2 regions of the Streptomyces sp. NPDC037054 genome follow, and region 2 is predicted to be linked to the other one. Evidence: riboswitches for the same ligand, from Rfam matches in the RefSeq annotation. Region 2 holds a riboswitch; the other holds the start of a gene.

Region 1 (4,404 bases), on a different contig from region 2:
CGGAGGGGCGACGTCCATGACGTCCGAGCAGATCGGCTATCGCGGCCCGACGGCCTGCGCGGCCGCCGGCATCACCTACCGGCAGCTCGACTACTGGGCCCGCACCGGCCTGGTCGAGCCCAGCGTGCGGCCCGCGCACGGGTCGGGGACGCAGCGGCTGTACAGCTTCCGGGACGTCGTCGTCCTGAAGATCGTCAAGCGGTTCCTGGACACCGGGGTGTCCCTGCAGAACATCCGCACCACCGTCCACCATCTGCGTGAGAGCGGCTTTCGCGACCTCGAGCGCATGACGCTGATGAGCGACGGCGCCACGGTCTACGAGTGCACCTCGCCCGACGAGGTGCACGCCCTGCTCCAGGGCGGCCAGGGCATCTTCGGCATCGCCGTCGGCGTGGTCTGGCGGGACGTCGAGAGCGCGCTGTCGCAGCTGCACGGGGAGCGGATCGACACCGGCGAGACCCTCGTCGGGCACAACCCCGCGGACGAGCTGGCCCGGCGCCGCAACCGCGCGGTGTGAGCCGGCGCCCCGTCGGAGCGGGGCGTTGTCAGTGGCGTAGGGCAGCATCGGAACTGTGAGAGCCGCGCCCACGATCCTGCATCTCGACATGGATGCCTTCTTCGCCTCGGTGGAGCAGGCGTCCAAGCCGAGCCTGCGGGGGAAGGCCGTGATCGTGGGCGGTCTCGGCCCGCGCGGAGTGGTCGCCACCTGCTCCTACGAGGCGCGTGTCTTCGGGGTGCACTCGGCGATGCCCATGGCGCAGGCCCGGCGGCTCGCGCCCAACGCCGCGTATCTGGTGCCCCGCTTCGGTCTGTACCGGACGATCAGCGAGCAGGTCATGGAACTGCTGCGGGCACTGTCGCCGCTGGTGGAGCCGCTGAGCCTGGACGAGGCGTTCGTGGACCTGGAGGCCGGGGGAGCGGCCTGGGACGAGCGGTCGGCGCGACTGGTCGGCGAGCGGCTGCGGGCGGACATCAGGGCCGTCACCGGCGTCACCGGGTCGGTGGGCCTCGCCGCCTCCAAGATGCTCGCGAAGATCGCGTCCGAGCAGGCCAAGCCGGACGGGCTGGTGCTGATCGAGCCGGGCACCGAGCGGGCCCTGCTCGCCCCGCTGTCGGTGCGGACGCTGCCCGGCGTGGGGCCGGCGACCGGCGACCACCTGCGGCGGGCCGGCATCCACACCGTGGACGAACTCGCCGAGGCGGGCGAGGACGAGCTCGTACGGCTGCTGGGCAAGGCGCACGGGCACGCGCTGTACGCGATGGCGCTGGCGCACGACGAGCGGCCCGTGGTGGCCGAGCGGGAGACCAAGTCGGTGTCGGTGGAGGACACCTACGACGTGGACATCCACGACCGGACGCGGGTCGGTCTCGAGGTGCAGCGGCTGGCCGACCGGTGCGTGCGGCGGCTGCGCGGGGCGGGGCTGTCGGGGCGGACGATCGTGCTGAAGGTGCGGCGGTACGACTTCTCGACGCTGACGCGCTCGGAGACGCTGCGCGGGCCCACCGACGACCCGGCGGTGGTGCGGGAGGCCGCCGCCCGGCTGCTGGAGTCCGTGGACACCACGGGCGGCGTCAGGCTGCTCGGCGTCGGGGTCAGCGGCCTCGCCGACTACACGCAGGAGGACCTGTTCGCGCAGGCGGCCGGGGAGCACGCCGAGCTGCCCGACGAGGACCGCGACGACGAAGGGCCCGCCGAGGAGCGGCGGGCACCCGCCGAGCGGCGCTGGCCCGCCGGACACGACGTGCGGCACGCGGCGTACGGGCACGGGTGGGTGCAGGGCAGCGGGCTCGGGCGGGTCACCGTGCGGTTCGAGACGCCCGACTCGGAGCCCGGGCGGGTGCGTACCTTCCGCACCGACGACCCCGACCTGGAACCGGCCGAGCCGCTCCCTTTGGTCGCGCGAAGACCCGGCGACGCCGCGACCGCCGGGGGCGCGTCGGGGTCCGCGGGGAGCGAGGCCGGGAGCGCCGGGGGCGCGGAGGCCGGGACCGTCGGGGGCGACGCCGGGACCGCGGGGGCCGGGACCGTCGGGGGCGCGTCCGGGGTCGACACCGCCGCCGCCGAGGGCACGGCCGGGAGCGGGGGCACGGGCTGAAGGGCGCCTCGCCGGGTGTCAGGCGTCGTCGGTGCCGGCCAGCTTGCCGAAGTCGCGGTCCGGGACGGGCGGCGGGGCGGCGGCGTCGAGGCCGTAGTGGTGGTAGAGCTGGAGTTCCTGCTCGGGCGAGAGGTGGCGGCCGACGCCGAAGTCCGGGGCGTCCTTGATCAGGGCACGGTCGAACGGCACGCGCAGGGTGCCCTCGACCAGCTCGCTGGGCTCCAGCGGAACGAACGCGTCCCTGCCGAACAGGCCCGTGCGTATGGCCGCCCACTCGGGTTCACCGGTCGCGTCGTCCAGGTAGATCTCGTCGACGGTGCCGATCTTGGTGCCGTTGCGGTCGAACGCCTTGCGGCCGATCAGATTGCGCGGATCGATGTCGGTCTGCACGGGCCCTCCACTTTGGTCGCAACTCCTCCGTCAGCACTACAAAAGAGCACATTCAGGTCAGCGGCCACTCGAAGGCCCGACCGTTGACCTCGCTGGTAGGCTGACAAAGGCTGCTGACCCCGTGCGGGAGAGTCCTCCGAGCTCCACAGGAGGCGCCGAAGGAGCAAATCCTCCCCGGAATCTCTCAGGCCCACGTACCGCACGGACGAGGTCACTCTGGAAAGCAGGGCGGGTGTCGACGGCTTCCGCTCTCACCGACGGTGAAAGCCGGGCGCTCTCGGGCCGCCCGGTGAAGCTCTCAGGTTGAGATGACAGAGGGGGAGGCCGTCCGGGTACCCGCGCCGTGGTGCCCCTCGAAGGTCGCGTCAGACCAGGAGGCCTCCGCAATGACCGCCCATCGCATTCCGCTCTCCGAGCTCGAACAGGCACACCCCTTCGAGCAGCGTCACATCGGCCCCGACCACGAGGCGCGGGCCAAGATGCTCGCCCAGGTCGGCTACGGCTCGCTCGACGAGCTGACCGCCGCCGCCGTGCCGGACGTGATCAAGAACGCCGACGCGCTGGACCTGCCGGGCGCCCGCTCCGAGGCCGAGGTGCTCGCCGAGCTGCGCACGCTCGCCGACCGCAACCAGGTCCTCGGCTCCATGATCGGGCTCGGCTACTACGGCACGTTCACCCCGCCGGTGATCCTGCGGAACGTGATGGAGAACCCCGCCTGGTACACGGCGTACACGCCCTACCAGCCAGAGATCTCGCAGGGCCGCCTTGAGGCCCTGCTGAACTTCCAGACCGTGGTCGCCGACCTCACCGGCCTGCCGACGTCCGGTGCCTCCCTGCTCGACGAGGGCACCGCCGCCGCCGAGGCGATGGCGCTGTCCCGGCGCCTGGGCAAGAACAAGAAGGGCCTGTTCCTGGTCGACGCGGACGCCCTGCCGCAGACCGTCGCCGTGATCCGGACCCGCGCCGAACCGACCGGCGTCGAGGTCGTCGTCGCCGACCTCAGCGACGGCATCCCCGCCGAGGTCGCCGAGCGCGAGATCAACGGCGTCCTGATCCAGTACCCCGGCGCCTCCGGAGCCGTACGCGACATCAAGCCCCTCATCGACCAGGCGCACGAGCTCGGCGCGCTCGTCACCGTCGCCGCCGACCTGCTCGCGCTGACGCTGCTGAAGTCTCCGGGCGAACTCGGCGCGGACATCGCCGTCGGCACCACGCAGCGCTTCGGCGTGCCGATGGGCTTCGGCGGACCGCACGCCGGCTACATGGCGGTGCAGGAGAAGATGGCGCGCAGCCTGCCCGGCCGCCTCGTGGGCGTCTCCGTCGACGCCGACGGCAACAGGGCCTACCGCCTGGCGCTGCAGACCCGTGAGCAGCACATCCGCCGCGAGAAGGCCACCAGCAACATCTGCACCGCCCAGGTGCTGCTCGCGGTCATGGCCGGCATGTACGCCGTCTACCACGGCCCCGAGGGCCTGCGGGCCATCGCCCGGCGCACCCACCGGTACGCCACGATCCTCGCCGCGGGGCTCGCGGCGGGCGGCGCCGAGGTCGTGCACGGCGCCTACTTCGACACGGTCACCGTGCGCGTCGAGGGCCGGGCCGCCCAGGTCGTCGCCGCCGCCCGCGACAACGGCGTGAACCTCCACCTCGTCGACGCCGACCACGTCTCCCTGGCCTGCGACGAGACCACCACGCGCGCGCAGCTCGCCGCCGTGTGGGCCGCGTTCGGTGTCGACGGCGACGTCGAGGCGCTCGACGCGAGTGCCGAGGACACGCTGCCCGAGGCGCTGCTGCGCACCGACGACTTCCTCACGCACCCGGTGTTCCACCAGCACCGCTCCGAGACCGCGATGCTGCGCTACCTGCGTCGGCTCGCCGACCGCGACTACGCGCTCGACCGCGGCATGATCCCGCTGGG
Region 2 (4,404 bases):
GAGCTCGTGCAGGGGCGTGTTCAGAAGCGACATGGGACTACGACCTCTCAGCCGGCGGAGTAGGCGGTGTACTCGTCGGCGGAGAGCAGGTCGCCGGGCTCCTGGGTGACACGCACCTTGAACAGCCAGCCGCCCTCGAAGGGCGCGGAGTTCACCAGCGACGGGTCGTTGACGACGTCCTCGTTGACCTCGGTGATCTCACCGGAGACGGGGGAGTACAGGTCGGAGACCGACTTCGTCGACTCCAGCTCGCCGCAGGACTCGCCCGCGGTCACGGTGGCACCGACCTCCGGGAGCTGGACGAAGACGACGTCGCCGAGCGCGTTCGCCGCGTGCTCCGTGATGCCGACCGTCGAGACGCCGTCCTCGGCGGCCGACAGCCACTCGTGCTCCTTGCTGTAGCGCAGCTGCTGGGGGTTGCTCATGGCCTGAATTCTCCTGTACGCGAGGGAGTGCTGGTGAATGAGGTACTGCTCAGAGCGCTGTTGAACAGCGGAAACGTGCGCGGCGTCACGCCGTGACCAGCGTAGGCCGCGCTGAAAAGTGTCTACTTCTGGCGCTTGTAGAACGGCAGCGCCACGACCTCGTACGGCTCGTGGCTGCCCCGGATGTCCACGCCGACCCCGGGCGTGCCCGGCGCCGCGTGCGCCGCGTCGACGTACGCCATCGCGATCGGCTTGCCCAGCGTGGGCGACGGGGCGCCGGACGTGACCTCGCCGATCACCTCGCCGCCGGCGACCACGGAGTACCCGGCGCGCGGGACGCGGCGGCCCTCGGCGACCAGGCCGACCAGGACCCGCGGCGGGTTCTCCTGGGCGCGGGAGGCGGCCTCGGCGAGCGCCTCGCGGCCCACGAAGTCGCCCTCCTTCTCGAACTTCACGACGCGGCCGAGCCCGGCGTCGAACGGCGTCAGCTCCGTCGTCAGCTCGTGCCCGTACAGCGGCATGCCCGCCTCAAGGCGCAGCGTGTCACGGCAGGACAGGCCGCAGGGCACCAGACCGGCGCTCTCGCCGGCCTTGGTCAGCGCCTGCCACAGCTCCACGGCGTGCTCCGGCTTCACGAACAGCTCGAAGCCGTCCTCGCCGGTGTAGCCGGTGCGCGCGATCAGCGCCGGGACGCCCGCGACGGTGCCGGGCAGACCGGCGTAGTACTTCAGGCCGTCCAGGTCGGCGTCCGTCAGCGAGGCGAGGATCCCCGGCGACTCGGGGCCCTGTACGGCGAGCAGCGCGTACGCGTCCCGGTCGTCGCGCACCTCCGCGTCGAAGCCGGCCGAACGCTCCACGAGCGCGTCCAGCACGACCTGGGCGTTGGAGGCGTTCGCGACCACCATGTACTCGGTCTGGGCGAGCCGGTACACGATCAGGTCGTCGAGGATGCCGCCGTCGGCCCGGCAGATCATGGTGTAGCGGGCGCGGCCGACGCCGACGGAGGCGATGTTGCCGACGAGGGCGTAGTTCAGGAGCGCGGCGGCCTCGGCGCCGGTGACGGTGATCTCGCCCATGTGCGAGAGGTCGAACAGGCCGGCCCGGGTGCGCACGGCGACGTGCTCGTCGCGCTCGGAGCCGTAGCGCAGGGGCATGTCCCAGCCGGCGAAGTCGGTCATGGTCGCGCCGAGCGAGCGGTGCAGGGCGTCGAGCGCGGTACGGCGGGGTTCGTTACTGCTCATCGGACGGTCGTCTCCAAGGGCATGACAGGCGAGGTCGGTCCTCCCCATCTGTCATCGGAACCTGAGAGGTTCGCCATGACCAGCCCGGGAAAGGGATGGGCAATGGCTTGCACCTTGGGTGGAGCCACTGACACAGCGGCCCGCTTTTCAGATGTGCCTCGCCCGCGCGGTAACGGGGCCTGAGAGATTCAAGGGAGGGACTTGCTCCTTCGGCGCCCCGGACAGTGCCGGGGACTCTCCCGCGCGGATTCAAGCGGCCGGTATGCAGTTGGCGGCCACATCATTGCACGCCCGGCCGACTCGCCGACAGGGCGTACTTGTCACCGTCTTGTGGCAGTAAGCGAACGAAAAAGCGGGACGGTCTGCATTACCTTCTCTTTACACTCGGCGGGAACGGGACTCCGTACCCGACCCCAGGGGGGACGATCACGGTGAACAGGACCACGGCGTACGCCACGACCTCGGGCCTCACGCTGCCCAAGCAGGCCACTGTCCCGGCCCGGGCCCGGGGAGCCTGCGGCCCGCAGCCCGCCCCCGTCGTCCGCGACCTGCGCGACCGCGGCGGACACAGCCCGCGCGCCCTCCTCTTCGGACCACGCGACCTCGTCGTCGTCACCGGCCTGCCCGGCAGCGGCAAGTCCACGCTGATGCGACGCGCCGTGCCCGGCAGACGCGTCGACTCCCAGGACACCCGCGACCGCTGGGACCGGCGTGTGCCCGGCTTCCTGCCGTACGCCGTCTACCGCCCGCTGGTCCGCCTCGCGCACTACGCCGGGCTGCGGCGCGCGCTGCGCTCCGGCGAGGGCGTCGTCGTGCACGACTGCGGCACCCAGGCCTGGGTGCGCGGCTGGCTGGCCCGCGAGGCCCGCCGCCGGGGCGGCAAACTGCACCTGCTGCTGCTCGACGTGACGCCGCAGGAGGCGCTGGCCGGCCAGCGCGACCGCGGCCGGGGCGTCTCCCGCTACGCGTTCCGCAGGCACCGCTCGGCCACGAACCGGCTGCTGCGCGCGGTCGCCGAGGGCGACCTGCCGGCCGGCTGCGGCTCGGCGGTCCTCGTCGACCGGGACGCGGCGAACGCGCTGCGCAGGATCGGCTTCACGGGCTGACCGGACCGCGCCCGGCACCCGTTAGCCTTTTCAGCCACAGCAGTGGCACCAGTCAGGCGGTAGGCAGATGGACTTCCCGGCGGAATTCTCCGCGGACTTCCCGGCGCAGGCGCACCCCCACCCGCACGGTGGATGGCCCGGCAACGAACTGGAGGAGGTGCTCTCCGCCTCCCTCGGCGTCCCCTCGGCCGGCGGCCGGATCGTCGAGGTGCTCGGCCGCAGCTTCGTCTGGGTGCCGCTGCCGGGCGGCGGCCCGCACAGCGGCCCGCTGGACCTGCCCACACTGGAGATCGAGGGCCAGGCCTACGTGCCGGTGTTCAGCTCCGAGGAACAGTTCCGCCAGGTCGTCGGCGCCCACATGTCGTACGCCATCGCGCCCGCCGTGGAGTTCGCGCGCGGCCTGCCCCCGCAGGCCGGCATCGCCGTCAACCCCGGCGGAGTGGTCGGCATACCCCTGCCGCCGCCCGCCGTCGCCGAGTTGTGCCGCGCCGGGCGCACCCCGCTGGACGGGCCCGCGAGCGGCGGCCGGGTCCGCCTGTTCGAGCCCGACTGGCAGGACGACCCGGTCGGCTTCCTGTCCGCCGCCGCCACCGAGTTCGAGGGCATCGGCGTGGTCCGCACGGCCCGCCGCTGCCTCGCCGCGATCGAGACGGCCGACCCCGTCATGTTCGTCGGCGTCGAACTCTCCCAGTGGGAGGGCGACCTGAGAGCCCTGCCGATGGACGCCCTCGGCCGCGCCCTCGGTACCTCCCCGGTCAAGTGGCCGGTCAACCTCGTCCTCCTGGACGTGGCCCAGGACCCGGTGGGCGACTGGATGCGCGAGCGGGTCAAGCCGTTCTACCAACGGCAGGCGTGAGGACGGGCGCGCGGGCCACCGAACTCCCACCCCGGCCCCGCCACACTTAATCTGGTTTCATAACCGACGGCACTTTCCCGAAGGGGCACAACGTGAGCGCGAGCGGCACAGCCGCGGCCGGACAGGTCGAGCACATGCTGCGCCAGGTGACGCCCGGGCGCTACGACGCCTACGAGGCGCTGCTCCGCGCGCTCGCCACCCCGTCGTCCGGCCAGATCTGGATGCTGCTGTGGCACGGCCAGGCCGGCTCCCCGGACGCCCAGTACGGGAACATGGAGGTCGACGGCCACGGCTACGCCCCCTGCGTGACCTCCGCCCAGGAACTCTCCGCCAGCGGCTGGAACCGCTCGTACGAGGTGGTCGACGGCCTGGAGGTGGCCCGCGCGCTCTACCCGGAGCGCTTCGGCCTCTGGCTCAACCCGCACGCCCCGGGCGGCGGCGTCGGCATCCCCTGGCTGGACCTGCGCCGCATCGCCACCGGCCTGGACCGGCAGCCCGCCGGACCCCTGCGGCTGTCCGAGCCGGCCATCGAGATCCCGCAGTTCTACGCCCTGATCGCGCAGAACGCCCACCGCACCCCGGCAGTCCGCTCGCTGCGCCGCGCCTGGGTGCAGCCGGCGCTGGGCGCGCCGTACCTCGCCATCGGTCTCGACGTCTACGACACGAGCCCGCCCGCCGTGGACGCGGTGCGCGCGATGATGCAGCAGTCGATCGGCGCGGTCCCGGAGGGCCTGCCGGTGTCGACGGTCGCGCTGTCCGACGAACACGACCCGGTG

Evidence for each region. A riboswitch is a leader RNA that binds a small molecule or an ion and turns the genes downstream of it on or off. The one in region 2 is predicted to bind glycine.
Region 1: another riboswitch for glycine. It lies ahead of gcvP (aminomethyl-transferring glycine dehydrogenase); the one in region 2 lies ahead of gcvT (glycine cleavage system aminomethyltransferase GcvT).

What each region holds. Positions count from the first base shown of each region.
Region 1 covers NZ_JBVJSJ010000015.1:192,349-196,752, reverse strand. The annotation lists gene ACZ7D7_RS30310 (MerR family transcriptional regulator) at 1-517, shown strand, start outside; gene ACZ7D7_RS30305 (DNA polymerase IV) at 573-2,096, shown strand; gene ACZ7D7_RS30300 (PRC-barrel domain-containing protein) at 2,115-2,486, opposite strand; glycine riboswitch at 2,601-2,696, shown strand; gene gcvP (aminomethyl-transferring glycine dehydrogenase) at 2,873-4,404, shown strand, end outside.
Region 2 covers NZ_JBVJSJ010000013.1:256,135-260,538, reverse strand. The annotation lists gene glyA (serine hydroxymethyltransferase) at 1-33, opposite strand, end outside; gene gcvH (glycine cleavage system protein GcvH) at 48-425, opposite strand; gene gcvT (glycine cleavage system aminomethyltransferase GcvT) at 548-1,666, opposite strand; glycine riboswitch at 1,705-1,823, opposite strand; glycine riboswitch at 1,824-1,918, opposite strand; gene ACZ7D7_RS28185 (AAA family ATPase) at 2,098-2,772, shown strand; gene ACZ7D7_RS28180 (enhanced serine sensitivity protein SseB) at 2,840-3,628, shown strand; gene ACZ7D7_RS28175 (enhanced serine sensitivity protein SseB C-terminal domain-containing protein) at 3,721-4,404, shown strand, end outside.